DNA from 2 places in the Nocardioides dubius genome. Region 2 is predicted to be linked to the other one. Evidence: predicted binding sites of a transcription regulator. Region 2 holds the regulator's gene; the other holds the start of a gene.
The links. Region 2 encodes LexA, which represses DNA repair genes until DNA is damaged. Its sites were predicted from a motif close to TCGAACANNTGTTCGA; they were not measured.

Region 1: the regulator LexA is predicted to act here: its motif matches at 1,709-1,724, upstream of ABD151_RS18655 (alpha-ketoglutarate-dependent dioxygenase AlkB).

What each region holds. Positions count from the first base shown of each region.
Region 1 covers NZ_BAAALG010000013.1:318,846-322,223, forward strand. Annotated here, with positions in the region: gene ABD151_RS18640 (hypothetical protein) at 1-56, shown strand, start outside; gene ABD151_RS18645 (hypothetical protein) at 53-556, shown strand; gene ABD151_RS18650 (hypothetical protein) at 617-970, opposite strand; gene ABD151_RS18655 (alpha-ketoglutarate-dependent dioxygenase AlkB) at 995-1,657, opposite strand; gene ABD151_RS18660 (ABC transporter ATP-binding protein) at 1,913-2,680, shown strand; gene ABD151_RS18665 (ABC transporter permease) at 2,680-3,378, shown strand, end outside.
Region 2 covers NZ_BAAALG010000007.1:79,995-83,372, reverse strand. Annotated here, with positions in the region: gene ABD151_RS09155 (zinc metalloprotease) at 1-806, opposite strand, end outside; gene lexA (transcriptional repressor LexA) at 869-1,594, opposite strand; gene ABD151_RS09145 (LysM peptidoglycan-binding domain-containing protein) at 1,719-2,060, opposite strand; gene ABD151_RS09140 (thrombospondin type 3 repeat-containing protein) at 2,273-3,378, opposite strand, start outside.

The sequences.
Region 1 (3,378 bases), on a different contig from region 2:
TCAACGGCCGTTGGCTGGTCGAGAACCTGAGCCAGGTGGGGGTGAACCTCAAGTGAGCAAGATCCGTAGGCACGCCGTGCTCGGCGTCGCGCTCCTGCTGCTCGCCGTCGGCGTCGGCTTCTTCGTGCGCGGCTGGGTGGTCGGGCGCGACGACCCGCCCGCCAATCAGGCGTTGATCGACGAGGCGGCCAGCGAGGCGGTCATCCGTGACGCCTCGGTGGCGCTGACCTCCGTCTTCAGCTACGACTACACGGCTCCCGACGCGATCCAGGCGGCGGCGGACGACTTCCTCGTCGGCGACGCCCGTCAGGAGTTCGATGTCCTGCTGAAGACGCTGCTCGACCAGGCGCCCGGCCAGAAGCTCACGCTCAGTGCCGAGGTCTCGGCGACCGGCGTGAAGAGCCTGACCGACGACAGTGCCGAGCTGTTGATGTTCCTGGATCAGCGCAGCGAGCGCTCGACCGACAGTGAGGTCACGGTCTCCGCGGCGATGCTGACGGTGCAGCTGCGCCTGGTCGGCGGCGCGTGGCGCGTGGCGCACTTCGACACGCTATAGGGCCGCTCGCCCGGCGGGCGTGATGCGTGGCGAGCACTCGCTTGCTCACGACGCATCACGCTACGGGGCGGGTGCGGTGCCGAGGTCGCCGAGCGCGGCGACCACGGTGCCGGAGTCCTCGCAGACCCAGACCGGGTCCGGGCCGCCCAGCTCGGGATGGATGTAGAGGGCATGCAGGGCGTCGTCGCAGCGCGGGCACACGGGCCAGCGGCCGCGGCGCTCGAGCAGCTCGTCCTGGAGGTCCTGAGCGACCAGGCCGTCCAGGTACTGACGCCCCGCCGGCCACTGGTCGGACCACCAGCGGCGATTGACCAGGATGTCCTCGAGCAGGGAGACGACGTCCGGTGATGCGGTGCCGGTTGCCTCGAGGTCGTGCATCACGAGGGCGCGTGCAGACATCAGGAAGTCGGTCATCTGGCCATTGTGGCTCGCGACTGGTTAGAAGACTCCGGCCGGCCGGAACTGCACGGAGACTCGCTGCCCGGCGTTGGCGACCTTGGGCACCGCGTGCTCCCAGGTGCGCTGGCAGGAGCCTCCCATCACCAGCAGGTCGCCGTGACCCATGGTGAAGCCGATCGAGCGCCCGCCGCCGCGCGGGCGCAGCGCGAGCTTGCGCGGGTTGCCGAACGAGACGATCGCGACCATCGTGTCCTCGGTGCGACCACGCCCGATGGTGTCGCCGTGCCAGGCGACCGAGTCGTTGCCGTCGCGGTAGTTGCAGCAGCCCGCCGTCATGAACTCCTCACCGAGCTCGGCGAGGTAGTGCGCGCTCAGCGCCTCCCGGGCGGCGGCGAGCGCCGCATGTGGGAGCTTGTCGCCGGCCGCATAGGTATGCACCAGTCGCGGGACGTCGACCACCGAGTCCCACATCGTGCGCCGCTCGGCGCGCCACGGCACCTCGGCCAGCAGGGCGGCGTAGACGTCGTCCGCGCCGACGAACCAGTTGGGCCGCACGTCGACCCAGGCACCGGCGCTCAGATGCGTGCGCCGCACCGCCGTCAGGGAGGTGAGGGCGGGCTGCCCCGCCCGCGGGCTCGGTGCGCTCGCCGTCTCGCTCGCCAACGCGTCGAACAGCGTGCCCTGCACCTCGATGGTGGCCATCGCCGTCCTCCCGCTCGCAACTTCTTTGGACCTGCCACGCTACCCGATCCCTCGAACAATTGTTCGATCCCTTCTGGCGTGTGTCGCCCCTCCCCGCCCTGCTACTCATCCGCCGCACCGGGGGATAGTCCCTGACGTTTTCGTGGTTTTGGGCCCGAAAAACCACGAAAACGTCAGGGACTATCCGGAGGGGTACCGGGCAAAGGTGACGAAATGGGGAGTGAGGTGAGTCACTCTTCGCCTAGGTTGAGGTGCATGAGCGACCCGACGCGTCAGCCGGCTGCCCGAGTTGTGAACGTGAGCAAGACCTACGGCACCGGAGCGGCGTTGGTGCGTGCCCTGGACGACGTCACCCTGGAGCTCGCCGAGGGTGAGTTCACGGCGGTGATGGGGCCGAGCGGCTCGGGCAAGTCGACGCTGATGCACTGCTGCGCGGCGCTCGACGTGGCGGACGCCGGCCAGGTCTACATCGGTGACGTCGAGCTGAGCGCACTCGGCGACAACGAGCTGACCCGACTGCGCCGCGACCAGATCGGGTTCATCTTCCAGTCCTTCAACCTGGTGCCGACCCTCACCGCCAAGGAGAACATCACCCTCCCGCTCAACATCGCGGGGCGCCGATCCGACCCGGGCTGGTTCGACACCGTGATCGAGACCGTCGGCCTGGGCGACCGGCTGGGCCACAAGCCCAACCAGCTCTCCGGGGGCCAGCAACAGCGGGTGGCCGTGGCTCGGGCGCTGGTGAGTCGGCCGGCCATCGTCTTCGCCGACGAGCCCACCGGCAACCTCGACTCGCACTCCGGTGCCGAGGTGCTCAACCTGCTACGACGCAGCGTCGACGAGCACGGTCAGACCATCGTGATGGTCACCCATGACCCGGTCGCCGCCGCCTACACCGATCGCGTGGTCTTCCTGGCAGACGGCAAGGTGGTCGACGAGCTGCGCGAGCCCAATCGCGAGCGGGTGCTGGAGATCATGGCCTCGATGACGGCGCCGCGGATGCAGGCCGACGGGACGCGCTGATGCTGCGGGCCTCGATCAAGAGCCTGCTCGGGCGCAAGCTGCGCCTGTTGATGAGCACCTTCGCGATCGTGCTCGGCGTCGGGTTCGTGACCGGCTCGCTGGTCTTCGGCGACACCCTGAACCGATCCTTCACGGCGATCTTCGCGAGCACCGTGGGCGATGTGGTGGTGCGCCCTGAGGGCGGCGTGGCGGCCGACGGCTCGCCGTCCGCGATCACGCTGCCGGCCGCGATGCGCGCCAGGCTGGAGAAGGTCGACGGCGCCGCGCGGGTGGACGGGAACGTCACGGCCCTCGGCGTCTACGTGATCAGCAAGGATGGCGACCCGATCGGTGGCAACGGGCCGCCGGCGATCGCCGGCAACTTCTCCGACGCTCCTGCTGGGCATGGGCTCAAGGCGATCGAGCTGCTGGACGGCCGGGCGCCGGAGACGCTCGAGGAGATCGCGCTCGATGAGGCCACGGCGGAGAAGGCGGGCTACCGGATCGGCGACACCGTCGAGCTGGCCAGCACCGGCGAGGTGGCCTCGCTGCGCGCCGAGCTGGTCGGCATCCTGGGGTTCAGCGAGGGCGGCTCGCTCAACGGCGCCACCTTCACCGCCTTCGACACCCGCAGTGCGCAGAAGCTCTTCCTCGGTGGGGAGAACGTCTACAACGACTACTGGGTGACGGCCGAGCCGGGCGTCACCCAGGAGGAGCTG
Region 2 (3,378 bases):
TTGGCGTCGGTGCGCGGGAAGACGCCGAGCAGAGCGACGCCGGCACAGCCCGGTCCGCCGCAGGTGGCGTTGCGCGCCTCGTCACTGCTGGTGACGACGGCGTGCACCCCGTAGCGCTGGTCCGACGTGCTGGTCCGGCTCAGGTCGCTGGCCCGGGGGACGACCGTGGTGACGTTGATGTTGAAGGGCGCGTAGTCCTCGGCGACCCGCTCCCATACCTGGCGGACCGCCCGCTGCTCACCGGCGCTGAAGCTCGGCGAGCCGTCGGTGTCGTAGCCGGCATAGGTGCCGCAAGCCAGCCCTGAGTCGTTCCACTCGGTGTCGCAGACCCGCTCGCCGTCGAAGTCCAGGTAGAGCGTGCGCGGCGAGGAGGGACGCGAGCTCAGGGCGATCGGGGTGCGGGCCGCGATGCGGCCGGCCGCGGGTGGTGTCGAGGTGCTGGTCCCGGTGCGGGTGGCTGCGGCTTGGCGTTCGGCGGCGTGCTCCGCCTCGCGCTCGGCGGCGCGTGCCGTGGCGCTGCTGTGCTCGAAGTCGGCGTAGGCGATCCGGCCGTTGGCGAGCACCCGGGTCGTGGGGTCGCTGGTGAGCAGGCGGCGGATGTCTTCGACGTCGCGCCGCACCAGCTCTGCCGCGGCCTGTAGCCGCTCGGCGCTCACCCGTTGCCCGGCTGCCGTCTCCAGCGCTTCGGGCTTGGCGCCGGTGGCGGGCGCGTCGAGGGCGAGCGCGGCGAGCAGCGTGAGTGCGAGCGCTGCAGTGGCGCAGACCGCGCCGGTGCGTCGTGAGAGCTGGCTGGGGGAGGACACCATGCAGGATCAACGACACAGGCTCCACGGAGTTCCGTGGAGCCTGTGCGGTGAGCAGACGGGGATCAGAGCCGGCGCAGGACCGCCGTGACGATGCCGAGGATGCTGGCGTGGGTGCCGTCGATCGGGTCGTAGGCGGCGTTGTGCGGCATCAGCCAGACCTCGCCATTGCCCTTCTTCAGTGTCTTGACGGTGGCCTCGCCGTCGATCAGTGCAGCCACGATCTCGCCGTTGTTCGCGGTCGGTTGCTGGCGGATCACGACGTAGTCGCCATCGCAGATCGCGGCGTCGATCATCGAGTCGCCGGAGACCTCCAGCAGGAAGAGGGTTCCGTCGCCGACCAAGGTCTTGGGCAGCGGGAAGATCTCCTCGACGCGCTCCTCGGCAAGGATCGGCCCACCGGCGGCGATCCGTCCGACGACGGGGACGTAGGTGGCGGCCGGGGCGGCGTCGCCGATCCCGGTCTCGTCGATGACGCTCTCCTCCGCGGAGCCGAGCGCGGAGGCAGCAGCAGCGGCGCCGGGCTCGAAGACCTGCAGAGCGCGCGGGCGCTTGGGGTCGCGCTTGATGAAGCCCTTGTTCTCGAGGACCTTGAGCTGGTGGGCGACCGATGAGGAGCTGGTGAGGCCCACGGTCTCGCCGATCTCACGCATGCTCGGCGGGTAGCCGCGGCTGTCGATGGAGGCGCGGATGGTCTCCAGGATGCGCTGCTGGCGCGGCGTTAGGCCGGTCGCGTCGGGCGGGCCGTCGGGCAACTCGGTGACCTTGCGGGCGTCGTGGCGTGGAGTCATCGGTGATTGGTTGCCTTCCGCTTGGTCGTCCGTGCCCGAGTGCCTGGCACTGGCTTACTACTGTGCCCTAGGTGAGGGGCGCTCTCAAACAAATGTTCGATTCGGCGTGTCGCCCCGAGGGCCGTCAGGAAGCGGGGATGTGCAGCACCTGGCCGGCCATCAGCACCGACGAGTCGAGGGCGTTGAGCTTCTTGATGGTGGTCACCATCTCGCGGACCTCGCCGTCGTCGGCGATCTGGGCGGCGATGCCCCACAGCGTCTGGCCGTGGTCGACGCGGATCATCTCGGTGCGGGTGGGATCGCCGCCGGCGCTGTCGGTGGCCACCGAGCTCGTGCCGAGCATCAGGGCCGTTGCCATCACGATCAGGCAGGCGGCGACGAAGACCACGATCCGTCCGCGCCGGGTGAGGCGCAGAGTGGGACGGGGAGCGGTGACGCGCGGTGCGGTGAAGGTGATGGTGCTCATGGGAGACCTCCGGGGGGAAGTAGGTCGGTTGTCGTGTCAGACCGACTCTCTCGCCCACCTCCGACACAAAGATCTCGCAGAGCTGGTCGATCAGTTGTTCGATCGAACACAGGTACGAATTTAGAGCATGTGTTCGAACGGTGCAAGCATCTGGGAGAACAAATGTTCGAACGCCCCCGGAGGATCCCCGGGGGCGTTCGACAGGTGGCGGATCAGCGCACGTTGAACGTGCGCGACCAGCGCTCACCGCACTCGAGCTTGGCGGCACCCTTCGGCGTGTAGACCGGCGGCAGGTGAACGGTGAGCCGGCCGGTCGCGCCGCGCGGGGCGACGAAGCTGCCGTTCTTCTTGGTGGTCACCTTGGCCACCTTCTTGCGTCCCTTGTAGATCGCCACCGGGACCTTGGCCTGGCAGCTGGACCTGGCGCTGCTGGCCGCGACCTTGCCGACGAACGCCTTGCGACTCTTGCTGTAGGAGACCTTCAGCGTGCGCTTGACCTCCGGGCAGCCGGAGAACGTCCCGGCCTTCACGGTCGGGCACTTGTCGCCGGCGCCCAGGCCGTCGCCGTCACGGTCGGCGTCGCAGGCGTCGCCGATGCCGTCCTTGTCCTGGTCGGCCTGGTTGGCGTTCGCGCGGTACTCGCAGTTGTCCTGTCCGTTCGGCACGCCGTCGCCGTCGAGGTCGGGGTCGCAGGCGTCGCCGAGGGCGTCCTTGTCGACGTTGGACTGGCTGGTGTTGGCGACGGTCGGACAGTTGTCCTTCTTGTCGGCGACGCCGTCCTTGTCGTAGTCGCAGTCGTAGGTCACCTTCGCCGACCAGGAGTGCATCTCGCCGGTCTCGCTGCGGCCGAACTGGCGCGGGGTGGCCAGGGTCCAGACGCCGTCGGCCGACTTGCCCTCGAAGCGCGACAGGCCCTGCTTGGGCACATAGCTGCCGGGGCCCGAGCGGGCGTTGATCCCGGTGCTGGCGGCGTCGTCGAAGGTGATCCCGAGCAGGGGGGCGTTGGTCTCCGACCAGTCGCCCAGCCAGTCGTTCTTGAGTACCGCCGTCGAGCCCTCGTGGGAGAGCTTGATCTCGAACGCCCGCGACTCGCCGTTCTGGGCGGTCATCGAGACCGTGACCAACGTCTTGAGCACCTTGGGGGAGACGGCCCCGGTGGTGAGTGAGGCGGTGAACGAGCTGTCGGCGCCGATCGCTCCGGTCGAGCCGGTCAGGGTCGCGGTGCAGGTCACCGGCGTCACCGCGGCCGCGGCGGGCGCGCTGGTGGTGGCGGTGCTGAACGCGGTCGTGCCCAGTGCGGCGACCGTCAGCGCCAGTC